Linked DNA regions of Algoriphagus sp. Y33. The protein of the gene in region 2 binds, or shares a complex with, the protein of the main gene of each other region. Links are inferred from orthologs where the notes say so. Each region holds a gene or a part of one and is shown on either strand. Other genes may lie near its edges.

Region 1 (10,176 bases), 1.5 Mb from region 2 along the record:
GTTGACTCCGGATTGCAGTTGACCGGAGGCGGCCGAATACTGGATGTTTCCTCCCAGGCTTAGCTCCTTGAATTGGTTTTTGGTACTGAGCTCACTTTGCGTGCGGTGAAGCCCACTTTGATTAAATGAATTGATGGTCAGAGCTTCTGAGCTAAGTGTGTCAACACTGCTGCTTGTAGCCCTGCCGTCCCTGGGAGCGTAAGATGTAATTATACTACTTTGCCATTTCCCACTTTGATAGGTAAGACCTGCTCCTCGAAAGAAGCCAAACTCCATAGCAGCAGTATAGGGCAAAATCCCTACACTGCTTTTACGGACAGTGGGGACTGTTTCGGCACCTTTACCTAAAGAATAACTGGCTCCAAACACCAAACCCTGCCCAAATTGAGCCTGAAAATCTCCCAAAGCAATGGTTTTCCACTTGCCCAAGTAGTACTTGGTGAAATGAAAAGAAAGAAAATTGAACCCGTATCTTGCCGTTTTGCGATCCCAAGTGAATTGCTCGCCGGGGTCTTTATCCAGTGTAAATCCTAAACTGAAATCCCTGGCATGCTGAATACGGAATCTTAGATAGAATTCATTCGGGTCTCCCAAATAACGATTTGAAATTCTTCCCGTAGAACTGGTGTCGGGAGGGGTAAAACCTTTGCGGGGTTCCCATGTACGGCGATGGCGAAGTAAAAAATATGCTTGCTCTTCATTGGCAACACGCTTCCAAAAAGATTGGGTTTGAGTGGAAGTGCCGGTTCCCAAGGTCAAAAATGGGATAATTTGTTCTATAGTTTTCAGGTCAAAACCCGGGACCGCTTGGAGCTCATAGAGTGAAATCAGCGAACCCTGGCGAGCTCTGTAGGAGATTAAGCCGGAGATCTGGCTTGGGTTGAGTAGATAGCTTGAGGCTAGCGTTTCGGCACTTGCACGATTGATGTCCATTGGGTTTAGATAAAGCTGGAGTAGGACTTCGTAGATCGATTCGTAATCCAAGTCCTCATCTTGGACAGGGAAGAGACGTTCCATTAATGATTCCAAATCCATTTCCGTCTTAGGGGGATACTGCGCCAGTACAAAAGAACTCAGGCAAAAAGAAAGACCGATCAGGAAAATTAGTGCCTTCATTTTTCCGGCAGTGAGAATCCCAAACTTACATGATTTGTACTACCCAAGGCTTGATTTTGCCCATGGGCATAGTCCAGAATAAAGCGATTTGATTTCAGACCCAATCCAAAAAAAAGCCGGCTGGGATTGCTGTTGATGCCTGTTCGGATAAATGCCCAATCTTTGATGCCATATTCCAATCCTGCCTTTATTACAGGTTTGATTTGAATATCCTTTTCCACTTCGAGATGCGCTTGGAGCTGTGGGATAGGAGTGTAAAGGAGCCCTAAACTAATTCCCGTCGGTAATCTTACGTCAGTGTCTTTTGATATTTTGGTTCGGTTCAGATTGGAAATACTGGCACCTACAGAGAATGTAGAGCTAAGCTCTGCCATTCCCCCAAGGCTGAAAATAATAGCGTTTCCATCCCCGAATCCTTCGATATGGGTTTGAAACCATTCCAGTTTTCCGCCTATACTTACAATTCCCAATTGATTGGCGAAAGCGAAGCCAAGGGATTGCTGATTGAATAAGTTGCCTCCATAGCGGGAAACTCCAAAACCTACCGTTCCGGCTTTCACTTTCCAGGCTCCTGCTAGATCGACGGTACCTAGTTCCTTCAACCCAAATCGACTGTCGTATCCCGCAGATACAGCAGAAGACTCCAATTTTGCAAGCCCACCGGGATTATTGAAATAACTCCAGGTATCCATTCCGTGCACCCGTAGATTGCCCATACTCTGACTTCTAGCACCGTGCACTTGGGTGAGGGGGTCTGTTTGCGCTTTTGCACAATAAGCCAGACAAGCCAAGAAGCATAAAAAAGTCCATAGCTTCATAATGGATCGATAAAAAGTCTCAACTAAATATAGTTAAAAACTTGATATCCATACCAAAAAACCAGGGTTTTTTACGGGGAATTTAGAAAGGCGCGGAAAAATTAAAGAAGAAGTTACCTTCTTTGCTGTTATTCATGGAATATTCGAAGCGTAAAACAGCATCATAAAAACCAACCAAATCTATCCCCGTTCCATATCCCATCAGGTATTTATTGGCTAGTCGGGAATTCTCGGGGATATGATTTCTATCCTTTACATAGCCATGATCGAAATTTGCACTGAGATATAGTCGAATGGGAATAGTGTTGAATTGCTCCAGCTTAATCAGATTGGAAATGTCAATTTTCCAATCCAAGAATTTATACCTGAAGCTGTTTTTATGTACATATAATTGCTGTCCTTCCACTACATTCAGTTCATAACCCCGTATGAAATTTGGACTGTATCCGATCCCTCTTACAAGCGTATATGGCTGCCCTGTACTCAAAAACCAATTGGCTGTAAGACCGGAGTTGAAGTGGAACTTATCGGAAATTTTGAAATATTTGTTTGCTGTGAGATTGACTTCCACTTCATCTAATTCATCGGTGAATATGATTCCATATTTCGTGAGAGAAACCTGTAAAAGCTCACCGTCAGTAGCGTAGGACACATTGTCTCTTCTATCATGTCTGAAGGTATAGGTGGCAAATGCATAACGGAGTTTATTGCCACCGTGCTGGAAGTATTCCGGATTTTCGGTCAATACATCATCTGCCACCAAAGTATAGCTGTACCCTAAGGTAAGAAAGTGATAGTTATAGTAGCTTCTTCGGTAAGTGTATCGTAATGCAGCGGCAAAGTTTTTTCTAATTATATCTTCTTTTTCATTGGTGAAAAAGACCTGTTTATTGAATTCGGATTTGAGGGGGATTGTTTTATTTTCCTTGTAGGTAAGTTGTACAGCTAACCCGTGCTTTTGTTTTTTGTCAATATATGGCTTGCTATACTGAAGATCCAAAGCCTTTGTAAAACCAAGTTGCCCGGCAAATCTGAGTTTGTCATTTCTCCCTCCTACATTACTATGGCTTAAGCGCAAACCGTAATTCACTCTGGAAAAATCCCGGCTCTGGTTGGTCCACCATTCCGAGAAATTCCGGTCAGCGAGCTCAAAAATTATCTGCGGTAAGAGGTACCAGCGTTCCTTTACAGTAATGAGAATTTCCACTTCATTATCTCCGGTGACCAGTGGAGTGATTTCTACTGAAGTGAAAAGCATGAGATTGTATATCTTCTTTTGATCAGCAATAAGTATTTCCAGAAAGGTATTCCAGTCATAATAGAAGTCGGTGATGAAGTCCAGCTCTCTGAGAATTACACTCTTTTTTGTTTTTACATTTCCTACTATAAAAATATTGTTAACCTTTACACTATCAGGGGATTGGTTAATCGCAGGTGCATAGGAAGTGTCTCCTTGTGCATAGGATGTGTTTTGTCCCGACTCAAAAAAAAGAGCTAGAAGCAATAGAGAGAAGTAAAGGATATTTGGTTTCTTGCCGATCAAGAGGGAATTCTGAAAGTTTAATTTTGGTTACTTACGAAGTTGTTGGCAGATTCGCTACAATTATAGAACTTATTCATGGCAAAATCCTTACTTCGAAAGATAGCTATATTTCCGGTCTTGGTGTATCAATACACTATTTCCCCTTTATTTCCTTCGAGTTGTAGATATACACCTACGTGCAGCCAATACATGAAGGAGGCAATAATGAAGCATGGGGTTTTTAAAGGAGGATGGATGGGGCTCAAACGGATAGCCCGCTGCCACCCTTGGGGCGGCCACGGGCATGATCCAATTCCTTAATTTTTGATTGGCTTCAAGCCGTTTTTCAATGCTCGAATCACTAATATCACTCCACCAATGACTAGTGGAATACTCAATAACTGTCCCATATTGAAGGCCATAGCATCTTCGAAATCCACCTGACTTACTTTGAAGAACTCCCAAACGAAGCGCATGCCGAATACGGTGATCAGAAAGATACCCAATAGAATCCCCTCAGGCAACCGTTCTTTATATTTGTTCCAAAGGGCAAAAAGCACAAGGAATATTACAAAATAAGAGAGGGACTCATAGATTTGAGTCGGGTGCTTTGTTCTCCCAAATGTCTGGACAGTCACTAGGTAATGGTCTCCTTTATCTGAAATTGCCATATTTAGGGGGCTTTCTACAGGTTCGGCTAAGTAGTCCTGACTTGATTTGAATTGGGTCAAAGCATACTTAATATCCCTTCTCAAGGCGGTTTCCAGCTCTTGGAGGCTGTATGTGCCTTTATTGATTTCCAAGTCAATATTTACAGGGACAATCCCATTGCCTACCAGTTCTCCTTGACGATCATCAGGTTTGTAAGGATCTACAGACTCTACAGGCACCTTCAAAGTGCTAAGTAACTCCTCACTATCCCAAGCGTAAACTATCCCATAATCAGATCCTGTATCTTTTCCGCCTATTTCAGAATTCATCAAATTACCAAAGCGGATCAATGCTCCGGTCAATGCTGTTACGATTACTATTCGATCTACTACCCAGAGGTAACTTTGTCCAGGAGTTCTTTTGGCATAGAGCCATAAGGCAAAAAGAATAGCAATAGCAGCCCCGTGGCTGGCAAGTCCACCTTCCCAAACTTTTAAGATTTCGATTGGATTGCTTAAGTATTTGGCAGGCTCATAGAAAAGAACATGACCAAGCCGGGCACCTACGATAGTCGCTATCACCATGTAGATGGTCAATTTGTCAACCAGCTCAGGGTTTTGCCCTTCTTTCTTGAAAAAATGAACCATAAACTGCTGCGAAATCACAAAACCGGCGGCAAAAAGTATACTATACCAAGGTGGTCTTTCCCATCCCGGAATTACAGAGGGGTTTGGATCCCAAACGATATAGTTCATGATTAATTCAAACATAATTTTTGTTTTATAGTTGATCTAGTTGAGCAAGTTCTTCCGCAAATCCTCCGGATAAAATCGGAAATCTGTACCAAGTTTTTGGATCCACATTGAATTCATCCAAATGGAAGGAAGGGGCAAGTCTTTCCCTTTTCCATTGATTGCGAGACCAAAGTCGGAAGAATTTTTTGATATAGCCTTTCAAAATATCAGGTTCTAATTCAAGTTCTTCAGAGAGGATCAGAAAAACATCCATAGGTGAACGGCGATCCCGAATGGCAAGTTTTTCTATTTCCAAGATGACAGCGTATGGCATCAAGTCTTTTTCGTCAGTTTGGGTTCTCTCCTGCGGCCGGAGTTCTGCAGTCGGCTGAAGAGAATTCACTTTCCTCAAACCCGGGTGATCTAGGTTTTTCTCGGCCCAGCTTAGCCAGCTTAGGATGAAATATTTATCCACTGCTGCAATTGGAGAAATACTACCCGATGTATCCCCATCCATGGTGGCATAACCTACATCTCCTTCACTTCTGTTGGAAGTGGAGAGGAGCAGGGCATTGTTGATATTGGCGAGCATCCAGATTATCGGGGACCGGGTTCTGGCTTGGATGTTTTGAAGCGTGATATCGTCCTGTTCCCAAGTCAATTTTCTGCCTATGGCTTTCTATCTTGGCAGTGTAGGATTGTACTTCTTCGTCGATTTCCCAATGATAAAAGGTGGCACCTATGCTTTTGGCCAGGGACTCAGCAGAAGAGAAGGTGTCATCCGAGGAGTTTTTGGTTCCTTGATATGCTGTGGTCAGTAATTGAGCCACCAGTTCTTTTTCAGGATTATGGGATTGTGGAGTGGATACTATTCCTGCTTTTTGACAGAATTTCTCTACGCCTAATTCATCTATCCCCCGCTTCACCATCTCAGCTACCAAAATTGCAATCGAAGAAGAATCCGCTCCACCCGAGAGCGAAAGAACAAAGCCATTGCTTTCGGCTTTTCCTCATATAATCAAATAGAGCCAAAGCTGAAGCTTGGACAAATTCCTCATTTTTTGAATTTATAGAGCTATGCCCTGGCTTTTTGGCTCCAGATAAAAACTGTTGACCTGAACGTCTTCAAAAGAGAGAAGTCTATTCCTTGAGAGTAATTCCCCGGATTTGGCAAGCATTATTTCCCCGTCGAAAATCATTCTGCCGGCTTCATTTCCCAGTAAGTTAGCATAGCAATAGTAGCAGTCAAAACTGGCTGAACTTTCTTCTACTAGCTCTTTGCGGAGCTGGCTTTTTCCATGGCAAAGTGACTGGCACTGGGATTGAATATCAAATTGACCTTTCGTTCACAAAGCCTATAGCCAGGCCTTAGACTGCCTCTCCATGCATCTTCACAGATTTCGAATCCGAAGTGAATTTCTTTATGGTGAAAAGTAAGATCGCCAAGAGGAATCATTTGATCTTGAAACGCTATTTCGACGACTTCATTTGCTCTCCATGGCGTAAACCAACGGAATTCATAATGTACGCCATCGATTGCCATAAATTGCTTTGCCACAAAGCCCTTGACCGCTCCATTTTCAAGGACTGCTACACAATTATAAACCTTATCCTGAATTCTAACGGGAAGACCTATAGCTACTGTGATTCCCATACAGTGGGGTAGCAAGAGTGCAAGTTGGGCCAGTGCTTTCTTTGGATACCAGTAGCTTAAAAATAAATCTTCGGATCCATATCCTGTGATAGCCAATTCAGGCAAGCACAGGATTTCAACCTCTTGATGTTTGGCTTCTTCAATAGCCAGTATAATTCTGTTCAGATTTCCTGACCAGTCCAGCGGTGTTTGATTGACGGTAGCTCCCGCGATTTTAATTGAAGACATGAATTGGATTGATTAATCCTAAAATTACTAAGCTATGTGGCAATACTTAGTGTTTCGCATGCATTTTTGGATGCTTCTTGCTCTGCTTTCTTTTTTGTGCTTCCTTTTCCTTGTGCGATTTCTTTTGCATCGACGTGTAAAGCTACCTTAAATTCTTTGAATCGTTGGTTTCCACTGACTCCAAGCACCACAAATTCCACCGGCTTATTTTCCTTTTGGGACCACTCGATGATCTTACTTTTGTAATTTGTAGTAGTAGCTATCATGCTTTCTACATCAAAGTGAAGTAGAATTCTTTGGGTAATGAATCTCTTGGTGAAGTGATAGCCTTTGTCAAGGTAGACGGCTCCAAGAAAAGCCTCCAGCATATCTCCGTACAGCGACTTGTTTCCTGTGAATGTCCGCTCACCGATCTCCATGTCCAATGCTTTTCGCAGACCGATTTTGATCCCGGTATCGTTCAGTGTTTCTCTGTTTACCAATTTTGATCTGGTTTCGGTGAGAAAACCTTCGTCCCGGAAGGGGAATTTCTGGAAAAGGAATTCGGCGATGACAGCTCCCAAAATCGCATCACCAAGAAACTCCAATCGCTCATTGGAGAGTCGGAATCCATGTGAAGTTTCCTCACCCAAGCCAGACGGCGTAAGTGCAAGCTTATACAGCGATAAATTAAAAGGCCTGCTTCCCGTCATCAGTCTGATGGAGGTAGCAAGCCTTTTGTCTTTTTCACTAAAGAAGAGATTATTAAATCCGAGTCTTTGAAATAATTTCAAAATCCAGACTAATTATATTTTTTGAAAATCACCGAACAGTTATGTCCGCCAAATCCAAACGTATTACTCAACGCATAATTTATCTCTCTCTCCTGTGCTTTATTGAAAGTCAAGTTTAGTCTTGGATCAAATGCCTCGTCGTCTTCGAAGTGATTGATCGTAGGAGGTATCACGCCTCTGTTCAAAGCATAAATGCAAGCAATTGCTTCTACAGCGCCGGCAGCACCCAGTAGGTGACCGGTCATGGACTTTGTACTGCTGATGTTCATCTTGTACGCATGCTCACCGAAAACCCCCTGAATCGCCTTGATCTCTCCTACATCTCCCAAAGGAGTAGAGGTGCCGTGCACATTGATGTAATCTATGTCTTCGGGTTTGAGATTAGCGTCTTCCAAAGCAATTTTCATCACACTGCTGGCTCCCAAACCATCGGGATGCGGAGCTGTGATATGGTGCGCATCGGCAGTCATTCCGCCCCCTACCAGTTCGGCATAGATTCTGGCACCACGTGCTTTAGCATGCTCATATTCTTCCAGAATTAATGCTCCGGCTCCTTCACCCAATACAAAACCATCACGATCCTTGTCAAAAGGCCTAGAGGCTGTCTCCGGTGATTCATTTCTTTGGGAAAGGGCTTTCATTGCATTGAATCCACCAATACCAGCTTCAGTCACTGCTGCTTCAGAACCTCCGCTGATGAAAATATCAGCTTTTCCCATTCGGATGTATGTAAATGCATCGATAAGGGCGTTGGTTCCTGAGGCACAAGCAGAAACTGTTACAAAGTTTGGACCGCGAAAACCATATTTAATAGATATAAAGCCGGAACTTATATCAGCAATCATCTTAGGGATAAAGAAAGGGTTGAAGCGCGGAGTCCCATCTCCGGTGGAGAATGTCGTCACCTCATCCTGAAAGGTTCTTAACCCTCCGATTCCCGATCCCCAGATTACTCCGGCTCTTGATTTATCGATTTTTTCAAGATCCAACCCCGAATCTACCACGGCTTCATCAGCTGAAATCATGGCATATTGGGTAAAAGGATCCATTTTTCGAGCTTCTTTCCTATCAATAAACTGCTCTACATCAAGGTTTTTGACCTCGCAGGCAAATTGGGTTTTGAAAAGGGAAGCATCGAATTTGGTAATCGGCGCAGCACCGCTCACACCATTAGCCAAACCGTTTCCAGAATTCCTCTGCGGTATTGCCTATTGGTGTGAGGGCACCTATACCTGTTACAACAACTCTTTTTAAATTCATGGAATGAATTTAGGAATTATTATTTTACGTTAGCTTCCAAGTAGGTTACTGCTTGTCCAACAGTACCGATTTGCTCAGCCTGATCATCAGGAATAGAGATGTTGAATTCTTTTTCGAATTCCATAATCAATTCTACAGTAGCAAGAGAATCAGCACCAAGATCATTGGTAAAGCTCGGCTCCAAAGTAACTTCAGACTCTTCTACGCCAAGTTTGTCAACGATGATGGCTTTTACTTTTTGTGCAATTTCAGACATTTTGTGATCAGTTTAGTTAATAACACTTCGCAAAGAAATATATTTAATGCCTAATTGACAAAGAAAAGATTCAAGTAAATTTTTAAGCAAATCGTTGTCCATAGAAGTTGGATTATATTTTCTAACTTTGTTTTGATTCATTTTTTCCCCGCATGAAGAAGGCCAAATTACTGATTGAACATACGTATGATTTCGAGCTTTTGGGGCTTGTATCCCCTGTAAAGGACTATAAGATGGCATGGCTTATCAATAGGGAGTTGGATCTTAACCTCATCAAATACGATGACCTATTATTGGAATTTATGACCCTCCAAGCCTAAAAATCTCGCAATATTTCCTTTCTTTACCGCATGGATTTGTTCAACTGCTAAAGAATAAGGCCTTGAATTCTACAAATCAAGTGTCTTATTTGATCCCGGAATTGAAATCAATGGATTATTTCCTTTTGGTTCAGGACGAGACCTTTCAAATAAGTATTAATACATTTGCCAACCAGCTGGCGAAAAATCGTTACATACAAAATGTGATGAAGCTGGATGTAAGCAAACTAAAATCAAAAGAAAACCTATTAACTTATTAATCCCCTAATGAGCCATTTCAATAAGACTAAAATTCTAGCAACTATAGGCCCCGCTTCAAATAACTACGAAACTATCAAAAGCCTGGCAGCAGCCGGGTGCCAATGTGTTTCGTCTGAATTTTTCACACGGTACTCATGACATTCACGGTGAAGTAGCGAAAATAATCAGACAAATCAATAAGGATGAAAACCTTAACCTTGGGATTCTCCAAGATCTCAGGGACCAAAAATCCGTGTGGGCGAAGTAGAAAACAACGGTGTAGAGATTAAGTCGGGAGAGTTGATCACCATTACAAATGATCCTGTAATCGGTACTAGCCATTTGGTCAGCACTGTGTATCAAAACCTTCCGAATGATGTGGTTACAGGGGACAGGATTTTGATTGATGATGGAAACCTGGAAGTAAGGGTGAATGATACCGATGGAAAAAATGTTAACTGTACAGTAATCCATGGAGGAATTCTGAAATCCAGAAAAGGAATAAATCTTCCTAACACAAAAGTAAGTGCTCCTTCCCTCACAGAAAAAGATATAGAAGACTTGGCTTTCGGCTTGGAAGCAGGAAGTTGATTGGATTGCACTT
Region 2 (10,264 bases):
TTCAGGTGTTTTTCGTGCAAATGTACTTATACAAAAGCTTCCTGAAGTGCCTATGGATGAGTCGTTAAAAGCCCGCTATCATGCAGAAGCCACATTCCTTAGGGCATACTTCTACTTCGATTTGGTGCGCTTGTTTGAAAACGTACCGCTTTTCACAGAGCCTATCTCTACGTCCGAAATGTTCGATGTGGTACAGGCAGATCCTTCTGAAGTATATGCACAGATAGAAGCGGATATTTTGGAAGCACTTCCCAACCTTCCTGTCCAGCTCAATCCGGAAACCGAAGCGGGAAGAGCTACTGAAGGAATGGCACGTGCAGTCTTGGGAAAGGTCTATTTGCAGCAGGAAAAATTTGCGCTGGCAGCGGAGCAATTTGAAATGGTAAACGGAACTCCCGGTGGTACCAGCCAGTATGGATACAAATTACTGGACAAGTTCTCCGATCTATTTGAAGTTGATAATAAATTCAATTCGGAGTCAATTTTCGAAGTATCCTTTACGAATACATCAAATGGTGATTGGGGATGCGTGGGATGTACAGAAGGGAATCTTTTGAACATCATGGTAGGTCCACGGGGTTACAATCCAATCGCAGATACTGCACCTGATTATGTTTCCGGCTGGAGCTTTTTGACTGTTACTCCGGATTTGTATCAAGTGATGAAAAACGATCCGCGTAAATCAGCGACCATTGCGGATTTGGATAGCTTGGAAAAAGCGGGAGCTGTAACTTATGAAAAAGGCTACAACAATACCGGCTATTTCTTAGAGAAATTTGCAGGACGTCAGAAAGACAGATCCACGGGAGGCGGAGTGATGGAACTGAACTTCCGTCAAAATATCTATGAAATCCGTCTTGCAGATTCCTATCTTTTGGAAGCTGAAGCACTCGTAAGAGGCGGTGGAAATACAGGCCGTGCACAGGCTCTGCTAGATGCCGTTCGGGCTAGAGTCGGCTTGGGAACTATCCCCGTTTCCATACATACAATTTTGGAAGAAAGACGTCTGGAACTCGCAGGAGAAGGTCATAGATGGTTTGACCTAGTCCGAAATGGAAAAGCAGCAGAAGCACTTGCAAGCAAAGGCTTTGTGGCAGGAAAGCATGAAATTCTCCCAATTCCACTTTTGGAATTGGATAATACGCTGATAGAACAAAACCAAGAATATGGTGGCAGTAAGTAATTAAGTACGTAGTACTTATAAAATGATAAAGGCCTATTCCCTGCTATGGGAATAGGCCTTTCTATTTAAAATAATGCATACCTTAATTGGAATGAAATCAGAATTTGATTTATCTAAAGCTGATATAACGGTATCGGTCTAGGATTTATCATCCTATTTCAGCCACTCGCATCTTTTGCCCCAATCCATCAATAAAGCTTCCCGGTGCTTTGCTACAACTTTAGCTCCCTGCTTGGTTATTTTCCATAATTCCTTAGGTTTTGGAAATTCCTCTTTATGCGAAGCGAACTTAGATAGTCCGGCTCGTAGAGCGAAATCATGTATAAATCCCTATCTTAGTATCATCAATTAAGGGGTGCCCTAATATTTCGGGCTGAGATCATACCCATCGGTGAGCGATCACTGAGCACCTGATCCGGGTAATGCCGGCGTAGGGACTAGATTACTGTTCTCCCTTTTTTGAATAATCCAAAAACGTTATTCAAATGCTATTGTATATTGACATGAGTCTGCTCGCTGAGCAGATCAAATCCACGAGTGTACTGGAATGGTTCGCTGTGGGTTTTGGAGTCACCTCAGTGCTGCTCGCCCGCAAAAACAATGTGTTGCTCTATCCCGCGGGCATCATCGGAATCTCGTGTTCGGGCTTCTTGCTTGTGGATGCCAAGCTCTACGCCGAAACCCTGCTCAATGCTTATTACCTAATAATGAGTATTTATGGCTGGGCCATGTGGAAAAACAGATCGAATTCCGGGGCCTCGCAAATCTCAAGAAGTACAGTTACTGAGCAGAAAATCACCTGGGCAATCGCCCTCGGCGGCTGGGTATTTCTCTATTTTATGCTTACCAATTTTACCGACTCCGATGTGCCTGTGATCGATGCTTTTGTATCCTCTACTGCCTGGGCAGGGATGTGGCTTCTGGCAAAAAGAAAGTTGGAAAACTGGATATGGCTGAATGTGTCAAATATCGTAGCCATTCCTTTGCTCTTTCACAAGCAACTGATTCTAATCTCATTTCTCACCATTTTCCTTTTCGTCATAGCCATTTTGGGTTATTTCGATTGGAAAAAAGAACTAGACCACGCCCATGGAAAAGTCAAAACTGTTTAGCCACGAACTCGCTACCAAAGCAGAAGAACTTGGATACCTTCCCGAGGAATGGCTGGCTGAGATTTATTCCGAAAAATGGTTTAAGATTTTTGTGCCAAAGGACTTGGGAGGACTGGGTTGTACCCTGCCTGAAGCCTTGGAAATTGAGGAAAAACTGGCAAAGCTGGACGGGAGTCTGGGATGGACAGTGACGCTCTGTGCAGGTGCAGCCTGGTTTGTCGGCTTTATGGATGAGTCACTTCGTAATGATATTTTCCCCGACGAAAAACTCTGCTTGGCAGGAAGTGGATTTGTAGGAGGAAAAGCCAATTTGGTGGATGAAAAGTACATCATTTCCGGAAGTTGGACCTATGCATCGGGAGCCTTGCATGCTACACATCTCACTGCCAATTGCGGGATATTGGAAGATGGGAAGGCACTGTTGGATGGAAAAGGAAAGCCGGTGATCAAAGCTTTTGTCCTCGACAGAAAAGATGTAACTATTCTTGACGGTTGGAATTACATGGGAATGGTAGCTACAGGAAGCCATGCTTTTCGATGCGATGACGTTGAAGTTCCACTAAACCGTTGCTTTGAAATTCTTCCGGAAAAAGCTCAATTGACTGCTTCCGTTTACCAATACCCCTTTCTTCAGTTTGCCGAAGCTACGCTTGCAGCGAATATTTTGGGTATTTCTCTTCACTTAAAGGAATTGATAGAGCAGTCGTTTTGGAGAAGGCATGAGTACAGAAGCTATGATAAAAAGCATCTTGAGTACTTCCTTAAACTACTGGGAAAGCAAGAGGAAAAACTTCAAAATCTTCGGGATGAGTTTTATCATCAAGTCAATGCTTCATGGGGTGAACTGGAAAAAAAAGGAAAAATATCAGATTCTAGATTGAAGAAAATTAGCGAAGTAAGCAGAATACTTACCCAAAAATGCCGTAAAATTACTGGACGGCTCTACCCCTTCTCAGGTTTGGAAGCTGCCAAAACCCATACCGAACTGAATCGGGTCTGGCGGGATTTTAATACAGTCGGTCAGCATGTCCTGCTGATATTTCCGTTTTAGATAAGCAAACACACTTTTCAAAAATCTCCTTGTATGTTTCTATGCAGTTTCTAAGGAGGTGTGGTGAAAAACAAAACCTTTGGGGTCTAAACCCCAAAGGTTAGACAAACTCTTTGAAAATCACTGTCGCATTATGCCCTCCGAAACCAAAGGTATTGCTCAAGGCAACTTTTATTTTTTTCTCGACAACATTCTTGGTCACTATCTGAATTCCCGTAGGAATTGCCGGATCTAAATTTTCTGTATTGATAGTTGCCGGCACTACGCCTTCATTGATTGCCTTGACGCAGAAGATAGCTTCTATTGCTCCCGCAGCTCCCAGCAAATGCCCTGTCATGGATTTAGTAGAGGAAATATGCAGTTTATCGTAGGTGCCATTCAGCAGTCTTGACACAGCCTTGATTTCACTCAAGTCGCCTGTCGGAGTAGAAGTAGCATGGGCATTAAGGTAGTCCACATCCTGTATACTCAAGCCAGCTTCTTCCAAGGCAAACTTCATGCAGGTATAGGCTCCCTCACCTTCCGGGTGAGTGGCCGTCAAATGATAAGCATCGGCTGTCATGGCTGCCCCCACTACTTCTCCATAGATCTTTGCGCCGCGTTTCTTTGCATGCTCATATTCCTCCAAGATCAAAGCAGCAGCACCTTCTCCCATCACAAAACCATCTCTATCTGCATCAAATGGTCTTGAGGCCAGTGTAGGATTTTCATTTCGTGTAGAAAGTGCTTTCAGCGCATTAAATCCTCCCATAGAAGCTTCCGTAATCGGAGCATCCGAACCACCCGTGATAATCACTTTGGCTTTGCCCCACTTGATGTAATTGAAAGCATCCATGATCGCACTGTTGGAAGATGCACAGGCTGTCACAGGAGTATAATTGATTCCCATAAAGCCGTACTTCATGGAAATCACTCCTGAAGCCATATTCACCAGATACTTAGGAATGAAAAAAGGATTGAATCGTGGGCTTAAATCATTTTCCACAAACTCTTTCATCTCTTTTTCAAACGTATTCATACCGCCTTGGCTTGTGCCCCAGATCACACCTGCATCAAACGGTGAAGCCAATTGGGAAACATCCAAACCGGAATCTTCCATTGCTTCGGAAGCTGCATACAGGCCATATTGAGTATAGAGATCAGCGCGTTTGATCTCATTTCTGTCGAGTTTCAGCGTAGGATCAAAATTTTTGATTTCGCTGGCAAATCGGGTTTTGAATTTTTCAGCATTAAAATAGGTGATTGCACCCGCACCGCTTACGCTTTCCTTAGCATTTCTCCAGTTGGTCTTCACATCATTGCCAAGAGCAGAAAGTGCCCCCAAGCCCGTAATAACTACTCTTTTTGAATTCATTGGTTAAATTTTAATTTATTGGGCATAATTCCAAAGACCAAATAGGATAAACGGTGGTCTTCTCAATTAAATCTATGTTCAGCCCAAGTTCATTAGCCTTGTTAATAAAACCCTGTATTTATCATCGGTTTTAAGCTTCAACTTGGATCAGCAGTGAAAAACAGAAAAACCCGGCTACTCGCCAGGTCTTTCAAATTAGTTAGATCATAAAACTAGATTTATGATTTTATAACCTATCATCATATTGATACTAAAGTCTAGATACTCAATACTAATATCTTGATACTTAATCTTATCTACTTCTCCACAGATCCTTCAGCTGCCTGCCATTGATCAGCATTACAAATCGTGCGGGATTGGGAACCAATACGATCCGGACATCTTGCTTGTCAAATTGCTCGGATTCTATAGGCACGCCTTGAAGTCCGGAGACTTCATAGCTTACAATACCATTAGCATCGGGAAGAAGGGGCTTGTAGGCATTGGCGATATATGCCGTGGGCAAAAGAATATCCGTATCGGACTGCAACTTATCTTGAATTTTCTCAAGTTCAGTTTCAAGCCTATCCTCATAGTTCTCGTTGAAATCATCCTCCAAGTCATGAAGTTCTTCTTCCAGATCATCATATCTTTCGTCGCTGTAATCCATAGCGGCAAGTTGATTTCTTTTTTCTACAATTTCGGTAAGCTCTTTGTCCAGCGTATCCCAATTCATTCTTTTCAGTTTTTTGATTTGAAATGCAAAGATGGGGAATCCCTTTTTTTATGAAGAACTATTTCAAAGAAATTAACTCACCAAAAGTACTTTCCCGTTTCTTCCCGGTTTGTTATATGCCTCAATTGCTGCCTTCACTTCAGTAAGCGGAAATTTTTCAGCCACTTCAGCCTTAGAATCTTCCCGCATCAAAAAGGACTGGGTTTCCTTATAAAGCTCTGCTCTATCCTCCTCACTTATCCTCTGTAAAACACTACTCAGCCAAAATCCTTCTATTTTCACTTCTTTGAAGATCATCATTCCCGTATTAAGGGATAAATTCTGCATGCTCAACATCCCAAACACGTACATCGTGCCGAATTTCTTGATACACGACAATGCCTCCGCTCCCAGTTCTCCTCCTACAGCATCAAATACTACAGAGACTCCTTCACCCACCACTTCTTTGATCACTTTTTTCAAATCTTCTTTCTCTGTATTAATCACCAGATCGGCACCGAGATCGGTTAGGTGTTTTTTCTGTTCATCATGACGGACAGTACAGGCCACTTTGATTCCCTTGTTTTTAGCTATCTGAATAGCAAATTTCCCAAAAGCAGAAGCTCCTGCAGTGAGCAAAAGCCATTCTCCGGCATTCAACCCCGATTTATTGACCATAGCCACCGCAGTTACGGGATTAACAAAAGCCTGACAGGCTACTTCAAAGGACATGCCTTCCGGCATAGGGATAACTTGCTTGACAGAAAGTGTAATGTACTCTCTCCAAGTACCCATATTAGTCCCTTGAGCTGTAAACATCACTCTGGTTCCCGCAGGGAATTTTCCCTCAGCGTCTGGCTTACTTACTATTCCCGCTGCTTCAAAACCTGCACTGCTCGGTAAATCAGGCTGAATCCCATACCGCCCCCTTATAAACATCAGATCGGAGGGATTGATATTTCTTGCTTTTACTTCTATCTGAACCTCATGGCCTTCTGGCTCGGGTGCCGGTGCTTCTCTCACCTTCAATACGTCCGCGGCTCTGCCGATTTCCTCAAAAATCACTTCTTTCATCTGTTTATATTTTGTTTTAAGAGTTCAGATGGAATCTCGCTCGGTGAATAATCATCCCTCTCCCGAATCAAGTTCGGGACAAGTTGTGTGACCTTATTCGTCATGCTCGATTTCATATGATCATAATTTGTTTTTTAGCGGGTAGATGCCCGTCTGTCGTCGGACAGAGAATCCCTGCCTAAAGACGGCAGGCAGATCGCATGGCTAATCATCAGAGAGTCATGCTTGATTTCATAGTCATCTATTTTGATTCTGAAATTCATATCTATTTAAACTGACAATAATATGCATTCGTTCAGGCTTACTCTTTATCTTTCTTTATCTTGAAGGAAGAAAACGTACCTACTTATGGATCTCTCTTCTCTATTCTCCCTCCAGGGAAAAGTCGCACTCATCACCGGCGCCAGTAAAGGAATCGGTTTTAGTATAAGCGAAATTTTTGCCGCTGCGGGCGCAAAAGTGGTGCTTTGCAGTAGAAAACAGGAAGCTGTGGATGAAATGGCCGGCAGGCTTCGGGCTAAAGGATATGAAGCACAGGGCATAGCTTGTAATGTAGGAAATATGGAGGAGCTGCCGGGATTGGTAAAGAAAACAATTGAATCATGCGGACAGCTTGATATTTTAGTCAATAATGCTGCGACAAGTCCCGTTTTCGGACCTGTACATGAAACGAGTATGGAAGCTTTTGATAAAATAATGAATGTGAATCTCAAGGCTCCTTTCGAGCTCTCAAAACTATGCTGGCCCCATCTCAGAAAATCTTCCAATGCTTCGGTAATAAATATCAGTTCCATAGGCGGAATTTCACCTGAACATGGATTGGGAATCTACAGCGTAAGCAAAGCAGCTTTAATATCCATGACCAAGGTCTTGGCAAAAGAATGGGGAGAAGCAAAAATCAGGGTGAATGTGATTTGTCCCGGATTGATCGAAACCAAATTCTCTGAACCGCTATGGTCAAATGAGAAAATCATGGACATGGTGATGAAAAAACTAGCCATCAAGAGAATGGGCACTGCAGATGAAATTGGTTCTATGGCCTTATTCTTAGCTTCACCAGCCTCCTCATATACCACCGGATCTGTTTTTACTGCTGATGGTGGATTCACCATTTAATTCATAGAAAATCAAATCCTAATGAACATTTATACCATAGGTATTATAGGTGCCGGTAACATGGGTACCAGAATTGCTTTGCAAGCTGCAATTTCAGGCTATCAGGTCAATGTCTTTGATATTGAAGAGAAAAGTTTGAAAAAATCTTTGGACACCATGAATAAGTCAGTAGCTCAAATGATCCGTTCAGGCCGGTTAAATAAAGAAGAGGCAATCCTAGCTATGGAAAGAATTTCTTTCACAGGGAATCTTAAAGAAGCACTTCAGCGGGTTGATCTTGTCAGTGAAAATGTAACTGAAAATTCTGAAGTCAAAATGAACGTATGGAAAGAAATAGGAAATCTGGCCGCAAATCATACTATTTTTACGACCAATACCTCTTACCTACTTCCATCTCAGTTTGCCGAAATATCGGGAAGGGCGGAGAAATTCTGCGCATTTCACTTTCATGATGTATTTCATTCCAGAGTTGTGGACATTATGCCGCATGTGGGTACTGCTGTAGAGGTGATTGGTATTTTAGATGATCTTGGAAGAAAGCTGAATCAAGTACCTATTTTGATTAAAAAAGAAAACCCAGGTTACATTTTCAATACGTTGTTGATAGCTTGGATCGATGCTGCAGGCAGACTATTGACTGGAGAAATAGCAGAAGTAGAAGCTGTAGATAAATCCTGGATGATAAATTTCAATATGGCGGCAGGCCCCTTTGGGATCTTGGACAAGGTAGGATTGGATACGGCATGGCACATCACCAACTCCAAAAGAAATCAGGCGTCGAGAGCTTTTGCAGCATTGCTCAAAACCTACGTGGATCAGGGGAAACTGGGAGTCAAATCCGGTGAAGGCTTCTACACCTATCCAAATCCCAGCTATAAGCAGCCAGATTTTTTAAAGTAACTTGTTTCAGGATCCACAATTGTTCACCTGACTTAATTTCTTTAGGGTAATAATCAAAAGGAAGTAGCTCACCAACCCTTTCCCACCCCATGTAACTGTTACTACCCATCCAAATGGCTCATCTGGTGTTAGCTAAAAAATGTGGCCAATGGAATTAGCCTGTCGATATCGTAATCAGCTACAGTTCTCTTAAAAATTGTCTGCGCTAAAGCCGAAAAATTCCTCCGAGACAGAAACAAGCCTAAAACAATCTTTGATAGAATTGAATTAGGCTTGTCTATATAAAGTCCAAACTAGCTGTGTTAATTACTTTTTCTTGGCAAATCGCCCGCCCTTTTTCTTAGGTTCAGGCTGATTTTCAATAATATGAATCGTCTCTTCATATGTCAATGCTTCAGCTTCCTTATCCTTGGGTATCTTATAATTATTCTTACCCATCTTGATATAAGGCCCCCATCTACCGTTCAAAATTTGAATTTCAGGATTCTCATCAAAGGATTTAATATGTTTCTTTGCATCTGCTTCACGTTTGTCTTTGATCAGCTGGATTGCTTCCTCTTCAGTGACACTTAGTGGATCCATTTCTTTTGGAAGCGAAACAAATGAGCCATCATGACGAACATAGGGGCCAAATCTTCCTATGGCTGCCACCATTTTCTTATCCTCAAACATCCCGATATCACGAGGTAATTTGAACAACTCAAGTGCATCCTCCAGGGTGATATTCTCAATAAACTGCCCCTTTTTTAAGCTGGCGAACTGTTTCTCTTCATCTTCAGCATCACCGATCTGAACCAATGGACCAAACTTACCAAGTCTGGCAATTATCGGCTTTCCACTGACCGGATGATTCCCAAGTTCCCGGCTTGAGTTGATATCCTGTCTGGAAACCTGCTCGGTATCCTCTACATTCTTATGGAAATCCCCGTAGAAAGAATCCAGCATATCCTGCCAAACTTGCCCTCCTGCTGCGATATCATCAAATTCCTTTTCTACTCTTGCTGTGAAGCTAAAGTCAATAACATTTGGAAAATGCTCTACCAAGAAGTCATTCACCACCATTGCGATATTGGTAGGGAAAAGTTTCTGTTTCTCAGCTCCCGTATTTTCAGTTTTGGTTGCATCCTTGAATGCTCCCTTGGCAATGATCATTTCAACATATTCCCTAGGCGTGCCATCTCTGGATTCCTTGATCACATATTCACGTCTTTGTATGGTAGAAATTGTAGGTGCATAAGTGGACGGACGCCCGATTCCCAGTTCCTCCAACTTCTTTACCAACGATGCTTCTGTATATCTCGGAGCAGGTCTGGAGAATGTCTCCCTGCCTTTCATTTCCTGAAGATTTAAATTTTGACCAATAGTCAAAGGCGGCAAAAGTGCCTTGCCATCGTTGCTGTCATCCTCTTCCGGCTCATCATCTGTATCTTCCAAGTACACTTTAAGAAATCCGTCAAACTTGATGATTTCTCCGGTAGCAACAAGATTTTGTGGTTGATTGGAGATATCAACCGTAATAATAGTTTTCTCCAATTCCGCATCTGCCATCTGCGAAGCGATAGAACGCTTCCAGATCAGCTCATAGAGGCGTTGCTCGTTACGCTCTCCCGAAACATGGGAGTTGGCAAAGTCTGTAGGACGGATGGCTTCGTGAGCTTCCTGGGCACCTTCTGACTTTGTTGTGAATTTTCTTGATTTATGGTATTTGTCACCGTATGAATCATGAATCGCATTTTTGGCAGAAGCCATAGCGTCATCAGACAGATTCACACTGTCTGTC

Evidence for each region.
Region 1: the proteins of fabF (region 2) and ID165_RS12715 are in contact, whole or in part, in a solved structure (PDB 6OKG), measured with the Escherichia coli proteins. The link is inferred for Algoriphagus sp. Y33 from one-to-one orthologs.

The regions. Positions count from the first base shown.
Region 1 is NZ_CP061947.1:3,154,727-3,164,902, reverse strand. What follows is about bases 7,395-10,176. They hold ID165_RS12715 (acyl carrier protein), read right to left. Parts: upstream 9,013-10,176; coding sequence 8,776-9,012; downstream 7,395-8,775. Other genes in these bases: ID165_RS12710 (IPExxxVDY family protein), read left to right, coding at 9,302-9,592; ID165_RS27125 (IPExxxVDY family protein), read left to right, coding at 9,165-9,332; rnc (ribonuclease III), read right to left, coding at 7,395-7,496. Also shown: ID165_RS12755 (helix-hairpin-helix domain-containing protein), read right to left, coding at 1-1,116; ID165_RS12750 (hypothetical protein), read right to left, coding at 1,113-1,934; ID165_RS12745 (hypothetical protein), read right to left, coding at 2,017-3,477; membrane protein insertion efficiency factor YidD, read left to right, coding at 3,553-3,777; ID165_RS12735 (prolipoprotein diacylglyceryl transferase), read right to left, coding at 3,774-4,877; more of rnc, read right to left, coding at 6,756-7,394. UniProt on the Escherichia coli protein: Carrier of the growing fatty acid chain in fatty acid biosynthesis.
Region 2 is NZ_CP061947.1:1,669,330-1,679,593, reverse strand. What follows is about bases 2,574-5,443. They hold fabF (beta-ketoacyl-ACP synthase II), read right to left. Parts: upstream 4,701-5,443; coding sequence 3,447-4,700; downstream 2,574-3,446. Other genes in these bases: ID165_RS06725 (hypothetical protein), read right to left, coding at 4,993-5,415; ID165_RS06735 (acyl-CoA dehydrogenase), read left to right, coding at 2,574-3,346. Also shown: ID165_RS06745 (RagB/SusD family nutrient uptake outer membrane protein), read left to right, coding at 1-1,183; nicotinamide riboside transporter PnuC, read left to right, coding at 1,669-2,295; more of ID165_RS06735, read left to right, coding at 2,273-2,573; ID165_RS06720 (zinc-dependent alcohol dehydrogenase family protein), read right to left, coding at 5,488-6,468; ID165_RS26895 (hypothetical protein), read right to left, coding at 6,603-6,731; ID165_RS06715 (SDR family NAD(P)-dependent oxidoreductase), read left to right, coding at 6,817-7,584; ID165_RS06710 (3-hydroxyacyl-CoA dehydrogenase NAD-binding domain-containing protein), read left to right, coding at 7,606-8,484; topA (type I DNA topoisomerase), read right to left, coding at 8,791-10,264. UniProt on the Escherichia coli protein: Involved in the type II fatty acid elongation cycle. Catalyzes the elongation of a wide range of acyl-ACP by the addition of two carbons from malonyl-ACP to an acyl acceptor.